Regions from separate parts of the Cytobacillus dafuensis genome, predicted to be linked through region 3. Evidence: predicted binding sites of a transcription regulator. Region 3 holds the regulator's gene; each other region holds the start of a gene.
The links. The regulator Rex, encoded in region 3, represses fermentation and respiration genes when NADH is low (regulators of the CRP and FNR family bind a similar motif). The targets are predictions, from matches to a motif close to TTGTGAAATATTTCACAA.
Positions count from the first base shown of each region.

Region 1: the regulator Rex is predicted to act here: its motif matches at 2,619-2,636, upstream of FSZ17_RS21980 (AtpZ/AtpI family protein).
Region 2: the regulator Rex is predicted to act here: its motif matches at 2,384-2,401, upstream of FSZ17_RS20370 (anion permease).
Region 4: the regulator Rex is predicted to act here: its motif matches at 1,682-1,699, upstream of FSZ17_RS06490 (DoxX family membrane protein).

Region 1 is NZ_CP042593.1:4,638,548-4,643,569, forward strand. Features, by position in the region: gene FSZ17_RS21955 (F0F1 ATP synthase subunit delta) at 1-165, opposite strand, end outside; gene FSZ17_RS21960 (F0F1 ATP synthase subunit B) at 162-680, opposite strand; gene atpE (F0F1 ATP synthase subunit C) at 819-1,031, opposite strand; gene atpB (F0F1 ATP synthase subunit A) at 1,109-1,822, opposite strand; gene FSZ17_RS21975 (ATP synthase subunit I) at 1,843-2,214, opposite strand; gene FSZ17_RS21980 (AtpZ/AtpI family protein) at 2,221-2,442, opposite strand; gene FSZ17_RS21985 (S8 family serine peptidase) at 3,013-5,022, opposite strand, start outside.
Region 2 is NZ_CP042593.1:4,253,388-4,258,409, forward strand. Features, by position in the region: gene FSZ17_RS23550 (fumarate hydratase) at 1-615, opposite strand, end outside; gene FSZ17_RS20370 (anion permease) at 861-2,330, opposite strand; gene FSZ17_RS20375 (hypothetical protein) at 2,901-3,545, opposite strand; gene FSZ17_RS20380 (flavin-containing monooxygenase) at 3,781-4,827, shown strand; gene FSZ17_RS20385 (hypothetical protein) at 4,867-5,022, shown strand, end outside.
Region 3 is NZ_CP042593.1:637,302-642,323, reverse strand. Features, by position in the region: gene groL (chaperonin GroEL) at 1-1,226, opposite strand, end outside; gene groES (co-chaperone GroES) at 1,290-1,574, opposite strand; gene FSZ17_RS03360 (CPBP family intramembrane glutamic endopeptidase) at 1,833-2,564, shown strand; gene FSZ17_RS03355 (YdiK family protein) at 2,561-2,767, shown strand; gene FSZ17_RS03350 (redox-sensing transcriptional repressor Rex) at 2,841-3,488, opposite strand; gene moaC (cyclic pyranopterin monophosphate synthase MoaC) at 3,515-4,003, opposite strand; gene FSZ17_RS03340 (ABC-F family ATP-binding cassette domain-containing protein) at 4,461-5,022, shown strand, end outside.
Region 4 is NZ_CP042593.1:1,358,028-1,363,049, forward strand. Features, by position in the region: gene FSZ17_RS06485 (ABC transporter ATP-binding protein) at 1-1,332, shown strand, start outside; gene FSZ17_RS06490 (DoxX family membrane protein) at 1,728-2,225, shown strand; gene FSZ17_RS06495 (YfhD family protein) at 2,278-2,463, opposite strand; gene FSZ17_RS06500 (YfhE family protein) at 2,556-2,681, opposite strand; gene FSZ17_RS06505 (TIGR01777 family oxidoreductase) at 2,758-3,660, opposite strand; gene recX (recombination regulator RecX) at 3,817-4,617, shown strand; gene FSZ17_RS06515 (SDR family NAD(P)-dependent oxidoreductase) at 4,754-5,022, opposite strand, start outside.

The DNA.
Region 1 (5,022 bases), 910 kb from region 3:
AATTGGAAGCTTCGGAGATTTCAATACTGCATTTAAATCAGAGTTTTGATTTACTACATCCTTAACTACACGGAGCTCTTCTTCCATTTGGTTCAGAAGCTGGTGTTCCTGTGCAAGCTGGAAAAGAGCCAACGCATAGCGCTTTGCTACTGTAGAGCCTGTCATCGGCCTTCTCCTGCCTCTTGAATATATTCGTTAATCAGCTTTTCTTGATCCTCTGTACTTAATTCCTTCTCAATAACCTTCGAAGCAATTAAGACAGATAGAGAAGCTACCTGCTCGCGAATGGCCGCAACAGCTTTTTCCTTTTGCTGTTCGATTTCAAGCTTAGCAGATTCCTTTAAGCGTTCTGACTCAGCACGTGCTGCTACAATGATTTCCTCACGCTGCACATCGCCTTGCTTCTTCGCACCTTCAATTAATCCTTGTGCCTCTGTACGGGCTTCTTTTAAAAGGCTTCTTTGCTCTTCTAAAAGCTTTTTCGCTTCTTCACGACTTTGTTCAGCCGCTTCAATTTCACCTGCAATATGGTCTTCACGCTGTTTCATAACACCCATCAGAGGACCCCAAGCGAATTTTTTAAGAAGAAGTAATAATATGATAAAAGCGATTAGCTGGTATATCATATCCCCACCGTTAAAACCGGTTGATGAACCTAAAACAAAACTGTTCAATAACACCCTCGATTCACTCCCTTCAAGAGTCGTTCACTTAAGAAAAATCATCTATTCTTTAAAACATTTCATTGTAATACATAAAGGAATGGCGAAGGTTCTCATGGAATGATCTTCGCCATTTTCAAATTGTGTATCAAGGAATTACTGTCCAACTACCATGAACGCGATAACGACAGCGATGATTGGTAATACCTCAACTAAACCTACACCAATAAACATTGTTGTTTGAAGCATACCGCGAGCTTCTGGCTGACGAGCCATACCTTCAACTGTTTTAGAAATAATAAGACCGTTACCAATACCAGCACCTAGTGCTGCTAAACCAACTGCGATTGCTGCTGCTAATACACCCAAACTCATTCTAATTTCCTCCTTGAATTGTATAATAAATTTTTTAATTTGTGTTTGTTCAGTAAATGAACAGTTATATATTAATGGTCACGGCTCACTTTGTGTGCCATATAAACCATAGATAACATACAGAAGATAAACGCTTGGATTGCACCGATAAAGATTGAAAATCCTTGCCATGCAATTGTTGGGAGAATGGCCGAAATTTTGCCAACCCATCCACTACCCGCAAGATCTACAACTAATAATGAAAGCAAAATCTCCCCAGCATAAATATTTCCGTAAAGACGCAAGCCTAATGTGAGGGCGTTTGCAAATTCCTCAATAATTTTAATAGGGGACATTATCCAGAAAGGCTTCAAGAATTCTCGCCCGTAAGCTCCCGCTCCTTTGGCCTTAATACCATAAAAATGCGTTAATGCCACAACCATGACTGATAATGTCAAGGTTATTGCTGGATCTGCTGTTGGCGATTTCCACCACAATTCCCCATTGTAAGAAATTGAGAAAGGAAGACCAAGCATGTTGGAAACAAAGATATACATGATTAATGTGATACCAAGAATATGGAATCTTCCTCCATCTTTCCAATCCATAGCACTATTAATAATATTTTTGACAAAGTCCATTACCCATTCGAAAAAGTTTTGCATACCCGTTGGCTTCATAGCAAGACGACGAGTAGAAAGAACAGCAATGATAAAGACAATGGCACTTGCAATTGTAATCATCATAATATTCCCTAAGTTAAAGGTTAAGCCCATAAACTCACGTATAGGAGCTCCATGTTGCATATTTTTCACCTCTCTTCCTGCTATTTACGTAAAAATGTCTGAAGAAAAAAATCTATCATAATGACGATATAGGATGTCATTAATCCAAATACTACACTGATAAGATGAAAATGTTCTGGAAATTTCATAGCAATCATAACAGCTAACACTGCCGTTGCCATTCTTGAAGCCGTTCCAAGAGAACGAACCTTTTCTCCCTTTTCTACTGCTGCTCCAAATTGCTCTGTCTTCCTCGTCATTAACCACAAATTATAGAGGCTCATTACTGTACCCAGTATTAACCCTAGAAAGATAGATTGGTAAGACGTGAATCCCCAGCCGAGAACATAAAAAGACAACAGCAAAAATATGTACTTGCGTTGGCGAACATACATGGTTTTTAAATCTGACATCTTTAATTATTCTCCTGTGAAGAAATGTTGAATCAAGCGAAGCATAGCGAATATTCCCACTGCCAATCCGAGCAGTAAGCCGATTATTAGAAACAGCGGCTCGGTACCCGCATACCGATCTAGCCATCTTCCTGAGAAAATGCCGATTAGGATGGATCCTACTAATTGTGAAAGAATTGCTGACATTAAACCCATAGCTTGGATTAGGTTGCGGTTTTTTTGACGCATCATAACGCATCCTCTCTAAAAAAATAGGAGAATGGTAAGTGAGTTTTGAGGTTCTGCTTTTCCAATATTAGAACATGCAGATTCGGGAATAATAACTGCAAAAAGATTATGAAAACCCTATCATCTTATACCCTTTGTAAGCATACAATAGGGACTTGTCAATGTCAATGTGTTTGTAGTGAAAAAAGTCACTAACAAAAAGGCTAAAATTTGGTACGTTCACAGTTTGATCACAATTTAATTTTACTAACCTATTGAAAATGGAATGCGCTTTTTGCCTCATCCCATTTTCAATAGCTGATAAAGTGAAACTTCCATTAGTGGGGGTTTTTCGACGCACAGGACGTGCTAGTGCTGACGTAGCCACAGGACGTGGCGTTCTTAGTCGGCTTTCATCCCCCACTGATGGTTAGTTGTGGCCCACAGGAAGTGGGTCACGCAGACGTTGCCACACGATGTGGCGCTTTTAGTCTGTGCTCATTTTACGGGCAGTTGATCCCCCACTTAGGTTTCTTTGATTCTCTCGCAACCTTGTAGTGGGGGTCTTACTGCCCGTTAATCTGCGATAATCTATTTTTGGTCATGCTGTTCAGCCAGTTGCCCATTTGACTGAATAACCAGAAACGATTCAAGTGCGTCTTCCTTTCCGGCCTTTTTTGCGAATACCTTTATGACATACAATCCCGGCCTTGGAAGCTGTTCACTTTTAATCTCTTGCTTTAGCTCTCCTTTACCAACATTTCTTTTCCAGTCTAGAAAGCCAATAAATCGAAGACTATCATAGTCAAACATAGCAATTCCGAATTCCTCTGCACCTCCCGGTAAATAAACCTCGTACCGATAGGTTTGCTTTTGATCGCCTTTCCCAATTCCAAATCCCATTACTCTTGGATAATCTGGTTCTTCAAGTACATATAGGTAAGGAAGCATTATTTTCTCTGCGCCTGCATTCAGAATAAGTGTGCCATCATAAATTTTTTTGTCTAATAGATGGGGATCTACGGATAATTTGATTTCAACTCTTTTTTTCTCCCCCGGTTTTAAATAAAGGGGGAGAGGCAGTCTCCAGCTTAATCCTTTCTCTGCACGCGGAATGGAGAATGCGTAGTTCTGTGCTTTTAACCCGATATTTTCAATTGTAACAAATCCACTATGCTCATGAAGCCGGTCAGAAAGCTGAAACTTTCCAAATTGAAGAGAGGCCGGCAACACAAGCGTGTTTGTCTTTAAAGCTTTCTCGATTTGGATCCTGCCGGCACCCTGCTCAAAGGTTCGATAAGGCTCTCCTTTTTTGTTTAACAGCGGCTTTGCAGTGTTCATAAGGGCAGCTTTAATTTTTTCGGGACCCCAATCAGGATGAGCTTGCTTAATGAGAGCACATGCACCTGCAACATGTGGTGCGGCCATGCTTGTTCCCTGCAAAGGTAAGTACCCTCCTGGAACAGTACTGTTAATCGCGACTCCAGGAGCTAGGACATCAGGTTTAATCTCCCATGTAGAGGTGACAGGACCTCGGGAGCTAAAATCTGCAAGAACATCCTTTTCTTCTATTATATAAGTCCTTGCAAACTGCATCTTATTGGTCAATTCCTTTTTTAGCTTCTCCCCATTTGCTTTAGACACGGCCGTAACAGGAATCGAAACCCCCTTCTCTAAATTACCGAAAAATGCCCCTTTCGTATTATTGTAGATAATAACGGCAATTGCTCCCGCCTCGTAAGCATTTATCGCCTTTTCGGTAAACGTTAGCTCGCCTCTTTCAAGCAACACAATTTTTCCATTAGCATCCTTCAATTCCTCTTTACTTCCTAAACCAGCGAACATGATTTCATATGATTTATTGAAATCCCATTCGACTGATCCTTGGAGCGGTTCAAGCCTAAACTTCTTCCCAGCTGCTTCTAAATAGGCAATGTTCAGCGTAGGAGTGGAAGCACCTACCGAGATCGCTTTAGAGGCCGTGCCTGGTGATCCAACCGTCCAGGTATTTGGTCCAGAATTTCCTGAAGAAGTTACGGCGGTAATTCCCTTTTCTACTGCTTTATTTAAAGCCATACTTATCGGAAGATCCGGTCCGTTCACATTATTTCCAAGCGATAGATTCAAAATATCCACTTGATCCTTTATTGCTTGATCAATCGCGGCAATCACTTGCTCTGTCGTTCCGTTTCCACCTGGACCAAGTGCCCGGTAAGCAATTATGGTAGCTTCAGGAGCTACCCCTTTGATTTTGCCGTTTGCCGCTATAATACCAGCAACATGTGTTCCATGAAGCGTGCTCTCTCCCTCTCTCTCAGTTGTCTCCATCGGGTCATTATCCCCGTTTACTAAATCATGTCCTCCCCCGTAATTGATTCTTAAATCTGGATGTGTGTAGTCAATTCCTGTGTCGATCACTCCCACCTTTATTCCTTTACCCGTTAATCTTTGGTTTTTCGCATCAAATAAACCTCTAACTTCTTCAGCTCCGATCATTTTGATGCTTTCTTCAGCGTGAACTTGATATGTATGAACAGGAGAATCTGTTGCTCCTGCAAGATTAGAAAGCTTATCAATGTCAGATTGCTTGCCTTTCACTGA
Region 2 (5,022 bases), 1.3 Mb from region 3:
TTTTGCAAGCAATGCACACTTGTCCATTGTTCCTCCAATCCCAACACCGACGATTACTGGTGGACAAGGATTACCTCCCGCCTGAGTAACTGATTTAATAACGAAATCCTTAATTCCTTCTAGTCCTTCTGCAGGTTTAAGCATTTTTAGGGCACCCATATTTTCGCTTCCTGCTCCTTTTGGTAGGACTTGAATTTTAATTTTGTCCCCTGGAACAATCTCTGTGTAAATAACAGCTGGTGTATTATCTCCTGTATTTTTACGGTTTAATACAGGATCTTCAACTACAGACTTTCTTAAATAACCCTCTTCATACCCCTGCCTTACTCCTTCATTGATTGCATCTTCAAAATGACCATCAATAATTTGGACTTCTTGCCCTATCTCTGCAAATATGACAACAATTCCAGTGTCTTGGCACATAGGTGCATGTTCTTTTCTTGCTAACTCAACGTTCTTTACAATCTTCTCTAAGCTGTATCGACCGAAATGTGACTCTTCTACTTTTACGGCATCCTTAATTAATTTCTCAACATCTGCAGGAAGATCACATGCAGCACTTATGCACATTTCTCTTACAGATTTAATAATTTCATTCACCGATACTTTTCTCAAAGTAATTCCTCCTCGTTAAAATTATTTCTATGAAGCGAATGGTTCGTAAACGTTAGATGTTTTAATTTGAAATTCATGTTCGACTTTTTTACATTTTTCACATATATAACAAGGAATCTTTAACTCATATCCATCATCGCTACCATGAAAAGAATCAACATATTCACCCTTCACTAAGTTAGCATTACAGCATCGCGATTTTGTCATTATCCTCTTTCCTTTACAAGGTATTTTCCTCTAGTCTTCTACCAAAGTCCGAGAACTTTCCACCAAACTCCACCGACAAGGCCCCAAATTAAAATGTGAATAATTGAAATGATTAATCCCAGTGACCACCATTTATTTTGTGAAACAAAACCCGATCCAAAAAATACTGGGGCTGGTCCACATCCGTAATGAGTAGTACAAGCAAATAAATTACTAAAAAATGCTAGAAGTAAAGCAGCCAACATCGCTGGTGCTCCTGCAGTGATTGCTACTGCTAAAAATGCCCCATACATCGCACTTACGTGGGCAGTATTACTAGCAAAGAAATAGTGTGAATAGAAGTAAACTAGAGCTAGAACGATTAAAGCAACTATCCAAGACCAGCCACTTACTAATCCTTCAATCTGTGCACTAAACCATGGGATCATCCCTAATTCATTAAGGTAGGTTGCCATCATAACTAGCGCAGCAAACCAGATGAGCGTATCCCAAGCTCCTTCTTCTTTTTTGATGTCATTCCACGTTAATACCTCTGTTAAAAGCAATGCCGATAAACCAATCAATGCCGTTGTTGTAGCTCCAATTCCAATGTTTTCTCCAAAAATCCATAAAGCAAGAATTAAGAAAAAGATACCAATCATATACCATTCGGATTTTTTCAGTGCTCCCATTTCTTGAAGCTTTTTTGTAGCCATTTGGGACGCACCAGGAGTTTCTTTAATTTCAGGTGGATACAGTTTATATATCACTAATGGGATAATAATTAAGCTAACTATCCCTGGAACAAAAGCTGCGACAGCCCATCCAGTCCAAGTAATATCAACGCCTGCTACATCCGCTGCAATGGAAACAGCTAAAGGGTTTGCAGCCATTGCTGTCATAAACATGGCAGAAGTAATCATATCTCCTTGGAAAGCAACTTTTGTTAAGAATGCTCCCATCTTTCTTCCCGTTCCATTTTCAGGGGAAGATCCAAATGTACTGGATAGCGATTTAATAATCGGAAATATGATTCCCCCAGCGCGAGCAGTATTACTTGGCATAGCTGGTGCTAATACAAGGTCACTTACGAGTAATGAATACGATAATCCTAATGTCTTTTTACCAAATTTTTTCACGAAAATATATGCTACACGAGTTCCTAAGCCCGTTTTTATAAAACCTCTAGAAATAAAGAAGGCAATAACAATTAACCATATGGTTGTATTTTGAAAACCACTTAATGCGTCCTGTAATTCCAATGTTCCTGTAAGAACAGTCGCTGTAATTGCCAAGATCGCAACTCCCCCCATTGGCAATGGCTTTATAATTAAACCAACAATGGTAGCAACGAAGATAGCAAATAGATGCCATGCTTTTTCATCTAACCCGGATGGGGCATTAATAAACCACAGTGCCGTACCAATGGCTAGCACGATCAATAAAGGAATTATTTTCACTTCTTTTTCTGACTTTGAACTTTTTGATTGTTTTGGTTTTGACTTTGATTCTGCTACTGCTTGAGTCATAGTTTATCCTCCTAATAGAGCGAATGAAAATACTTCAAAAAGGTTGCTTCAATTTGTGAAGTTTATCACAAACATTCCGAAAAAAATCTGCAACGATTAGATTTTCTATAGACCGATCCTTAGAAAAGAATCATCTGATCACAGGCTGCACCCCCGATTCCGAAATTGTTAATAATTTATTTCCTAATTCAATACTACTTACTTTTTAACCCAATAGTTTTTTTGGAAATAAATGAGCTCGTTTTGTAAGTATATTAATTGTTTTGTAAGTAAAAAAAGTAAGAAAAGTAAATATTTTCTAAGTTTAACAAGTTGATAATAGTGTAATTCCTGAATCAAAACACACAAAACACCGTTCGAAATAGAACGGTGTTCATTTATTGCTTTAGTAAATATGATCATAAAGTGAAACTTCCATCAGTGGGGGTTTTCTTTCATCCCCCACTGATGGTTAGTTGAACCAATCGGGCCTTTACGGGCAGTTGATCCCCCACTTAGGTTTCTTTAATTCTCTCTCAACCTTGAAGTGGGGGTCTTACTGCCCGTTAATCTGCGATAACTGGTCACTTTTTAAAATTTGTTAGGGAATTGTTTAACGATCCCTTTTGATAGTGTATCTGCAATCTTGATGATATGATCTATCCCTTTGTCTAAAGCAGCGACACTCGCATCCCAATCTTTTACCAGTCTTGCAGTAACATCCTCTGTTATTAAAGCTAAATACATTTCTAACAACCTCTTTAAATCTGCTTTCGACCAATTTGGATTGGCTTTGCTAAGGAAATCTGCTAAATCATCAGCATTTTTATACCACTCTTTATTAAATTTTTCAAAATTAGCTTTGTTACCGCTTTTTGCCGCATCGACTACTTTTCCGGCTAAGAGGATATGCTGCTTTAACAGCTCAGTCAGTTTATTGCCTGCTTCTTCTCCATAATAACTCTTGATAGCATTCCCTATATCCTCCTGATTTTGTAATAATCTCGCTAATACTTTTTCTTTATCGTCTAGACCTGCTAAAGCACCAACAATATAAAGCCTTGTCCACATGACATGGTCCGTCCAAAGCTTCCTTAAGTCACCCTTCAGCTTACATGCAGCTGGGCTAATACACTGTCCTTGAGGTACATTTGCTTGCGCATTTGTTGATAATGGTGAAAAAATTATAGCAAAAGTCATTAAACATAACGCTAACTTCAGTAACTGTTTTTTCATTTAATCTGCTCCTTTTTAATATTGTAAAAATGTCCTTATTATTTTGGTTTTAATTTCAAATTTCATCCTTCTTTATTAAAAAAGGCTGTAATCTTTTTAAAGTACTCTTTTTGCTTCGGAAAGCACCTGAAAAAAATCTTTATTCAAATACTTGTTTGAATAATAAAGTTTATTCATTTATAATTGGTAATAACAATCAAATGAATATTTGAATAATAAAAAAGGGTGTTCTAAAATGTTAGATGTCGTTATTATTGGTGCTGGTCAAGCTGGCTTAGCAATGGGATATTGGTTATCCAAATCACAAAAACAAAATAAATTTCTCATAGTTGATAAAAGAGCTAGAGTCGGAGAAGTTTGGAGAGAGCGATACGATTCTTTAGTTTTATTTACACCTAGAGCCTACAGCTCATTGCCGGGATTAGCACTGAAAGGAAATGGTCACGAATTTCCTACGAAGGATGAGATTGCAAATTATCTTGAAAACTACGCAAAACATTTCAGCTTGCCTTTACAACTTGAGACCGATGTTAATAAAATTAAAGAAGAAGAAGGTTTTTATAGCATTTACACAAATAAAGGAACGATTCTTTCAAAGCAAGTGGTCGTTGCTTCTGGTCCTTTTCATACGCCATTTATTCCGACCATTTCAAAGAATTCAAGTTCTGATATTTACCATATCCATTCTTCCGAATATAAAAATTCGAATCAATTACAACCTGGTAATGTCCTAATTGTTGGTGGCGGGAACTCAGGGGCACAAATTGCAGCTGAACTTTCAGAAACTCGAGAAGTTCACCTTTCAGTGGGTCAAAAAATTCGATATTTCCCTTTAACCATTTTCGGAAAAAGCTCTTTTTGGTGGTTTGACAAAGTAGGAATTCTAAAAGCTACGAACCAATCAGTCGTTGGAAAAAGAATACAAAAATTAGGAGACCCCATTTTTGGCTTTGATCTAAAACATTTAGTTGAAGAACGTAAAGTTCACCTACACGCTAGAACGATAACAATTACCGATAAGAAAGTAGAATTTGAAAATAATCAAAAACTTGAAGTGCAAAACATAATATGGGCTACTGGCTTTAAAGCCGATTATAGCTGGATTCAAATCGAAGGAATATTAAATGAAAATGGACAGCCTATTCATACTCGTGGTATCACTAATAAAAAGGGGTTTTATTTTTTAGGGCTGCCTTGGCTGCATAAAAGAGGATCTTCCCTCCTCTTAGGAGTAGGGAATGATGCAGAGTTTTTATTTAAGGTGATTGATAAAGAATGCTAATATAATATTATTGTACATATATTGACTGGAGGAATTCGCATGGTTATCCAACCAAACATGTCTCCCCTATCCATTTTGGAAGCTTGGGAAAATACAAGAAAAGTATTTGAAAAACACAATGTTCCAATTACAACGATTTTATTGCAAGATTCCATTCATCCGGAAATACTCACGGAGTTACTAAAGGAGTTAAAT
Region 3 (5,022 bases):
ATTCCTTCTTCAACAGCTGCACGAGTAGCGTTTAATGCGTCCTCGATGCGAAGCTTGCGCTCTTTTAATTCTGTTTCAGTAGCAGCACCTACTTTAATAACTGCTACACCGCCAGCTAATTTAGCTAAGCGCTCTTGTAATTTTTCTTTATCAAATTCAGAAGTAGACTCTTCTAATTGAACACGGATTTGGTTCACACGAGAAGCGATTTGCGCGCTGTCTCCAGCACCTTCAACGATTGTTGTATTTTCTTTCGTAACAACAACTTTAGAAGCACGGCCTAAAGATTCGATTGTTGCAGATTTTAGGTCACGGCCTAATTCTTCTGTGATTACTTCACCGCCAGTTAGGATAGCGATATCTTCTAACATTGCTTTACGACGGTCACCAAAGCCAGGAGCTTTAACAGCAACTGCATTGAATGTTCCGCGAAGCTTATTCACTACTAAAGTAGCAAGTGCTTCACCTTCAACGTCTTCAGCAACAAGTAATAATGACTTGCCTTGCTGAACCACTTGCTCAAGAACTGGAAGAATTTCTTGAATGCTTGTGATCTTTTTATCTGTAATTAAAATGTATGGATTATCTAGAACTGCTTCCATCTTATCAGAATCAGTTACCATGTATGGAGAAGCATATCCACGGTCGAATTGCATACCTTCTACTACATCAAGCTCAGTAGTGAAGCCTTTAGACTCTTCGATTGTGATAACTCCGTCGTTACCAACGCGCTCCATAGCTTCAGCGATTAGTTCGCCAACTTCTTTATCATCAGAAGAAATAGAAGCAACCTGTGCGATTGACTCTTTGCCTTCGATTGGTTTAGAAATTGTTTTTAACTCTTCAACAGCAGTAGCAACCGCTTTTTCGATACCTTTACGGATACCCATTGGGTTTGCGCCAGCTGTTACGTTTTTAAGACCTTCACGGATCATAGCTTGAGCAAGAACTGTTGCAGTTGTTGTACCATCACCAGCAACATCATTTGTTTTGCTAGCAACTTCAGCAACAAGCTTTGCACCCATGTTTTCGAAAGCATCTTCTAATTCGATTTCTTTCGCAATTGTTACACCATCATTTGTAATTAATGGAGAACCAAATTTCTTCTCAAGAACCACGTTGCGTCCTTTTGGTCCAAGAGTTACTTTTACTGCATCTGCAAGAGCGTCAACACCGCGGAGCATTGCGCGGCGAGCATCTTCACTAAACTTAATCTCTTTTGCCATGAATAAAAACCTCCTCAAAATATTTAAAGTAATTTTTCTTAAAATGTATAAGCTGTGCGGGTATTAGCCGATAACAGCAAGAATGTCGTTTTCGCGTAAAATTAAATATTCTTTGCCTTCGTACTTCACTTCAGTACCAGCATATTTTGAGAAGATAATACGGTCGCCTTCAGCAACTTCAAGGGCTACACGCTCACCGTTCTCAAGAACGCGGCCAGTTCCTACAGCAACAACATTGCCTTCTTGAGGCTTTTCTTTAGCAGTGTCCGGCAAAACGATGCCGCTTGCAGTTTTTTCTTCAGTTTCAACAAGCTCGATAATAATTCGATCACCTAGTGGCTTTAACAAGTGAAACAACCTCCTCAATAAATATGTAATTTATTTTATTAGCACTCTCTAACCTTGAGTGCTAACACAATTAATATATTAAAGAATCTCCTATCTATTTGCAAGAGTGAAGCTCAATTTTTTCAAAAAAAAATTATATGTCCTCACCGATAGTTAAGTTTAGATTCAAAAATTCATTTTGAGTGTACTATTTGAAACATGTACCTTTTTATGAGTAAAATGTAGTTTAGTGTACACTATTAATAAGGAGATAAATTGGTGAAAAAAGAATACTGGATCATTCTCATTGTTTATATAACCATGCAATTATCAGGCGTCATTGGAGTTCCGCTCGTTGCTTATATCGGAACCCTTTTAGGAAAAAGTATGCAGGAAATGGAGATTATCTCGGTAACTTCATGGATTGTGATCAGCTTTACCATTACATTAATCATCACTTTAGTATTGCTGCGAAAAGAAATGAAAGATCACACTTTAATGAGGAATTCAGCTTCTGCTGCTTCTTCTATTACGTGGGCCATTGGCGGTGTTTTCCTTGCTTTTTTCGCACAAACGATTGCAGCCAATATTGAGAGCTTAATTGGAATTGAAATGGGCTCTGAAAACACACAGCAAATTATGCAGCTTATTCAAGCTTCACCTATCATCATCATTGTCAGCTCTGTGATCGGTCCCATCTTAGAGGAAATTGTTTTTCGAAAAATCCTTTTCGGTTCGCTCCACAAGAGAATGAACTTTTTTCTGGCAGCTTTAATTAGCTCTGTTATTTTCGCGCTTGCCCATGCCGAAATCGAACATATCCTTTTATATTCTGCAATGGGTTTTACATTTGCCTTTCTCTATGTCAAAACAAAGCGCATCATCGTACCGATTTTTGCCCATGTGGCAATGAATACATTCGTCGTCATCCTGCAGCTAAACAAAGACAATATTGAAAACTGGCTTAAGGATATGGAAAAAATTCAAAGCTTTATTGGAGGATTTTTATGAAAAGGACACCATTGTTTTCAGGCATTATCTATATCATTCTTGGAATCCTCTTTACCCTAATGGCAATCCAGAATACTCAAAATGAACAAACCTGGGGAATGTTTACCTATCTATTCATTATTATAGCAACCATGGACTTAGGTACAGGCTTACGATTGGTTGCGTTTCACTTTAAAATAAAAAATAGTCAACCAAAAAAATGAGCCTTCGTGGAGGCTCATTTCTTTTGGTTAGGATATGGATTATGATTGCTACAGCCTTAGATTCTAGAAAGCATTAATCATTTTCTGCTGGATAATGCTTTAAAAAGTAGATAAGTGATTGAAGCTCGACTGCTAAATCGATATGGTGAATTCTAATTGTAGGTGGAACCGAAAGCCGGGCTGGTGTAAAATTCAAAATGCCCTTCACATGGCTTTGAGCAATTCTGTCCGCAATTGATTGGGCTGCTGGAGCAGGAACAGTTAATATGACTACTTGAATCTGTTGATCTTGGATGACTTTTTCAAGATCATTCATATGAAAAATAGGGACATCACTAATATGGGTTCCAACCTTCCCCTCGTCCACATCAAAAGCAACTTCAATTTTCGTATTATTGTTTTTAAGAAAATTATAATTCAAGAACGCAGTCCCTAAATTACCAACCCCTATAAGGGCTACCTTTATCAGTTCATCCTGATCCAAAGTTTTCCGAAAAAAAGAGAGCAAGTAATTGACGTTATACCCATACCCCTTTTTCCCTAAAGCTCCGAAATAAGAGAAGTCCCTTCTTATCGTTGCAGAATCAACCTTTACAGCATCACTTAATTCTGCCGATGATACCCTCTGCTTTCCAGAAGCATGCAAATTTTTAAGAAAACGATAATATAAAGGGAGACGTTTTGCAGTTGCTTGTGGAATTTTCATTGATTCACTTGCCATATATGTATCTCCTCTCCAAATTCTAACTATTCAATCTCTCGCTTAAAATCTCCATTCTTACCACCAGTTTTTTCAACTAAATACGTTTTACCGATAACCATCCCTTTATCAACCGCTTTACACATATCATATACGGTAAGCGCACATACAGATGCAGCTGTTAGCGCTTCCATCTCTACACCTGTGTTACCCTTTGTTTTGACAGTAGCAGTAATAAAAAGTATGTACTCATCTTGTACAATCTTCCATGAGAATGAAATATCCACTCCAGTTAGTGGAATCGGATGGCACATAGGGATGATTTCCCACGTTTTCTTGCAAGCCATTACACCCGCAACCTGGGCAACCGCAAGTACATCGCCTTTTTTCATTTTATTCGAAGCAATATTTTCATATATTTCTTTATTAACTGTAATACTTGAGTGAGCAATCGCCGTACGAACCGTTTCCGGCTTATCACTAACATCGACCATTTTTGCTCTGCCTTCTTGATTAAAATGTGTAAACTCAGTCATAATAACACCTCACAATCAAATCATACACTATTTTTATCCAAATGTGTAAACATTGTAAGGCTTTTCACAAATAAGATTTGATTAGGAAATCCTTACTAACACGACTATTATAGAGAAATTATATGTTTAAATAAAGTGAAACTTCCATCAGTGGGGGTTTTTCGACGCACAGGACGTGCTAGTGCCGACGTTACCACAGGACGTGGCGTTCTTAGTCGGCCTTCATCCCCCACTGATGGTTAGTTGAACCAATCGGGCATTTACGGGCAGTTGATCCCCCACTTACTCTTCTTTGCATACGCGAATCCTTGAAATGGGGGTCTTACTGCCCGTTAATCTGCGATAACCACACAGTAAATAAAAAATTTTAAGAGAGTGCTTCTCACACAAACACTCCTTTATTGCCCATCATATATGAATGGGTTACACTATCTCTATAACATAGAGGTGAAAAAAAATGATTTTATTACAAGTCAATCAATTAATAAAAAACTTCGGTGCCGAAGTTATTTTATCGAATATAAAGCTTGAAGTACAAACTCGCGACAGAATTGCCCTTGTTGGACGCAATGGAGCCGGTAAATCCACACTTTTAAAAATTATTGCTGGTCAAATGTCCCATGATTCTGGAGATATTATCAAGCCAAAGGAAGTAGAAATTGGCTATCTAGCACAAAATACAGGCCTTGAATCCGAGCGTTCGATTTGGGACGAAATGCTAACTGTATTCGATCATTTGCAAAAGCTCGAGAAGAATTTACGCAGGCTTGAAGAGAGAATGTCTGAGCCTGAAGCAATGGCAAATCAGGAAGATTATGATCGAATTTTAAAAGAGTATGACGAACGGCAGGTTCAATTTAAAGAATTAGGAGGCTATCAATACGAATCAGACATCCGCTCTGTCCTTCACGGATTGAATTTCCAATCCTTTAGTTATGATACAAAAATATCTACATTAAGCGGCGGACAGAAAACAAGGCTTGCTTTAGGAAAACTGTTATTAAAGAAACCCGATATAT
Region 4 (5,022 bases), 720 kb from region 3:
GTCATTCAAATTTTTTCGAGCCTGGTTACTCTTATTGGCACGATATCAGTCATGCTTTGGCTTAGTCCATTATTAACATTACTTACATTGATTATTGTCCCTCTTATGTTTTACGGAATGAAATGGATCACGAAGAGAACCGGAAAATTGTTTAAGGAACAGCAAAAAAATCTGGGTGAATTAAATGGCTTTATAGAAGAAACGATTTCAGGACAAAGAATTATTAAAACCTTTTCTCAGGAAAAGAAAGTAATAGCTGAATTTACGGAAAAAGCAGAACGGTTAAAAGGAGCAGGCTATTGGGCACAAACCTATTCTGGCTTTATCCCAAAGCTGATGAACTTTCTAAATAATTTTAGCTTCACGATTATCGCTGGAATAGGAGGGATTCTAGCCTTAAAAGGAATGATATCTATCGGAGTCATTGTTATTTTTGCTGAGTATTCACGCTCCTTTACTCGTCCTCTTAATGATCTTGCCAACCAGTTTAATACATTGCTTTCAGCTATTGCTGGAGCGGAAAGAGTATTTGAAATACTGGATGAAGAGGATGAGTTTCTGCATGAGACTGATCTTCGAGAGCTAGATGATGTAAGGGGAGAAGTTGAATTTCAGGACGTAACCTTTTCTTATGAAGAGGAGAATCAAACAGTTAAGAATATTAATCTCCACGTTTCACCTGGTGAAACAGCGGCATTTGTTGGTCCAACAGGTGCAGGGAAAACCACGATGATTAATCTGCTTTCTCGTTTTTATGAGGTGGATAGTGGGTGTATATTAATTGATGGTCAAGATATTTCAGATATAAGAAGGGAAAGCTTAAGACAGCATATGGGTTTTGTTTTACAAGATTCATTCTTATTTCAAGGTACAGTAATAGAAAATATTCGTTATGGAAGACTGTCAGCAACAGAAGAGGAAGTCATAACAGCTGCAAAATTGGCTAACGCCCATTCATTTATTATGAAGCTCCCTCATCATTATCATACAGTATTAAATCAAGATGGAAGCGGTATTAGTCAGGGGCAAAAGCAGCTATTATCAATTGCTAGAGCATTTCTCGCCAATCCGACTATTTTAATTTTGGATGAAGCAACAAGCAGCATTGATACAGTGACTGAATTAAAAATTCAAGCAGCACTAAAGGAATTAATGAAGGGAAGAACAAGTTTTGTGATTGCTCACCGCTTGAATACCGTCCAAAATGCAGATCGCATTTTTGTTCTTGATAATGGGCGAATTATTGAAGAGGGCACGCATGACTTCCTTTTAATGCAAGAAGGAGTTTATTATCAGCTACATAGTAAGGCTGTAGCATTAACTAACGGTTGATAAACTTTTGAAAAAAATAGATACATTTGATCTAAGACAGGCCTTAGCAATATAATGCCTGTCTTTATTATTTATTCAATATCTCTGTGGGCTTTCATTTTATGAAAAGGAATTCTGATTGGCTACTCCCACGATTAATTGGTGCTTGGTAAATTATGTTCACAGGAAAGTCATATACATGTAAATCATTTGTGAAGAAACGGTGAAGTCCATTGGCAATGAGTATTTAATCGAGTATATTAAAAGTGTAGAAAGAAAGTGAAAAAAATCACAAAGTTAAACAACTTTCTTTCTGTAAGAAGCTGGCCGGCTTTATAACCTTCATAAGGTGAAAATTTATTAATAAGTATTGTGAAAAAAATCACAATATATTTTGAAATCAGGAGATGATTACCATGAAATGGTGGAAAACTCCGCAAGTAGCGGTACTGTGGACAATATTAAGAATATGGCTAGGAATACAATGGATTAATGCTGGATGGCATAAAGTAACTGATGGCTTTGATGCGAGTGGATTTATGCAATTCGCGATTCAAAATTCTACTGGGGATCATCCTGCAGTTCAAGGCTGGTATGCAGCATTTTTAGAAAACTTTGCTTTACCAAACGCGGAATTATTCAGTACATTAGTAGCATATGGTGAACTTCTAGTAGGTTTAGGTTTAATTCTAGGGGCAGCTACAATTCCGGCTTTACTGGCGGGTGCATTCATGAACCTTAACTTCATGCTAGCAGGAACTACAAGCACTAACCCTATCCTATACACAGCAGCAATTATTCTACTCTTTACTGGCAGTGGTGCATATTTCTGGGGTGTTGACCGCTTTGCAATCCCATATATTAAGAATCGCCTAGGCAAAGGTGGACAAGAAATTAATAAGCAAACTGCTTAAATAATATACAGAATCAGAAATAAGAAGCCGGGAGTTTTCCCGGCTTCTTATTTCATTCATTTATTCCTTTTACTCTTTGGTTTGCTGCATTTGCGCGAGCTTGTGCTTCAAGATCATCTCGATCTGCTAGCTCTTCAGAGAATTCTTCATCAATGCCATCGGATTTCATATGTTTAGGTACTTGTGGAAGTGATGCTTTGTTTTTATCCCGAGATCTTTGTCCGCGTGAACGACCCATGTCAAAAACCCCTTTCAGCATAAAAGTACGGAAACGAAATAAAGGCTTCCGTACTTTATTTTCTACACTTCACAAAAAACTATTTGTGGAAATTAATGCTTCGTATGTTTGTCTACATAGCCGCCAGCCCGGTCAGCCATTTTAAATTCGCGTGAGTAAAGGACCTCCTGAGTAGCAGATAAAGATCGTTTCTTCTTATCCTTCGTTTTCTTATCCATTTGGATCATCCTTTCAATTTTTGATAAATTTTCACACCATCCTTATTTTTCCCTTTTTAGAAAAGTTTGATACTCATTATTTGAAGATGTCTAATAAAGCAGGTTTTAAATGATCGTATTGAAATGAATAGCCATGAGATGTCAATGCTGCCGGAAGAACCTTTTGGCCCTCGAGTACGAGAAGGCTCATTTCTCCTAATACAGCTTTCAGGGCAAAACCAGGTGCAGGAATCCAGTGTGGCCGGTGTAAAACCTCCCCAAGCGTCTGACCAAATTCTCTCATAGATACTGGATTTGGAGATGTAAAGTTGACTGGCCCTTCTAAATCGGCTTGATTTATGGCAAATATTATTCCATTTATGACATCCTTTAAATGAATCCATGATACCCATTGATTTCCCGATCCTACTGTTCCGCCAGCAAATAATTTGTAAGGAAGGGCAATCCGCGGCAATGCTCCATCTGTTTTATCTAGAATAATGCCAAAGCGACAACAAACAACCCTTATATTTAACTCTCTTGCTTTAAAAGCTTCAGCCTCCCATTGTTGAACAGTGGCAGCAAGAAAGTCTTTTCCATGCTCCATTGAACTTTCTGTAAAAGTCTTATTTAAAGATGTTCCATAATAACCGACAGCACTCGCGTTAATTAATAATGAAGGCTTTTTTCTCAATTGACCGCAAATGCGCAGCACTTCCTTTGTTGCTGTAATACGGCTGGTCAATATTTTTTTCTTGCGTTCTTCCGTCCATCTTCCACTGTTTATCGATTCTCCTGCTAAATTGATGAAGACATCAATTCCTTCTAATTCTTTTTCAGGAAGGCTTCCATCATTCAGCCATTGAACATATGAAAGGTTTGCACTGTTTTTTAAATGATTCCTTCTTGTTAAAATAAATATCTCGTGGCCATATTTGATTAATTCCTTAGTCAGAGCTTTGCCAACAAAACCCGTTCCACCAGTCAAAGCAATTTTCATACATAATCCCCCTAATACATAACTCATACGTTATGACTTCTACAATAATGTCTTAACCCCTTTTATTTCTCGACATTTGATCATACAGAAATCATGCTTTTAGAAAATCGGGCACGGTATTCCTTAATGTGTTACATTAAAAGTGAGGTGACAATCATGCCTATTATTACAAAAATATCTGTACAGCAAAAAAAAAATGACCGTTATAATATTTTTTTAGATGAAAAATATGCCTTTAGTGTTGATGAAGACGTATTGATTAAGCATCAGTTGAAAAAGGGAATGGAGGTAGATGAATTTTCTCTTTCAGAGATTGCTTATCAAGATGACATCCGTAAAGCCTACAACACATCTATCCAATATTTATCAAGAAGGATGAGATCGGAAAAAGAAGTTCGCCAGTATTTAAAGGAAAAAGAAGTGGATGAAATCATTGTGCAGGAAGTAGTTCATAAATTATATGAGTATCGCTTTTTAGACGATAAAGAGTTCGCCATTGCATATGTTCGAACACTCATGAATACGACAGACAAAGGGTCAGGATTGATACGTGGGGAATTAAGAGAGAAGGGTATTTCAGAGCAGCTGATTAATGCAGCATTACGGGAATTACCTTACGAGAAAGAATTTGAGGCAGCCATGAAGCTTAGCTACAAGTTTGTCCAAAAAAATAAAACGGATTCTTCTCGTATCATGAAGCAAAAGCTTGAACAAATGCTTATGAGGAAAGGGTATTCACATGAACTCATTCAAGCTGTTGTTGCTGAATCTGAAATAGATAAAGCAGAAGATGTAGAAATGGACGCACTACGAAAGCATGCAGAAAAAACACATCGCAAATATTCAAATCTCATCAATTCTTATGAATATGAGCAAAAAATGAAACAGGCCTTATATCGTAAAGGATTCTCGATCGATTTAATTGAAAAGATTATTCATGAATATAAAGATATATAAAAAAGGGGCTGCCCAAAAGCAAAGATGTCAGGCACCACGAGCAATATCTAATATCGATAAGAAAGTACGATACTAGATGTTGTGTATTAAGTGGATGCCAGACACCTTATGGGACAGCCTCATTTCATGGTGCAAATTACTTTCCCTTTGATTCAATAATAATCGTTTCCTGATCCATGTTCGCCAAAATGATTGTAGCAATTTCCTCAGGTGATCGCAGACGTGATTTGTCTTGAATATGATCGTTTTGATCCCAGAAAGGCGTATCCATACCACCCATATAAACAGCTTTTATTTGAATGCCTGAATTCTCATATTCCTTTTGCATGCTTTCAGTAAGTCCCCGAACTGCAAACTTACTTGCACAATATCCTGCCTCTTTGGCTTTGCCTTTAAGTCCAGCCG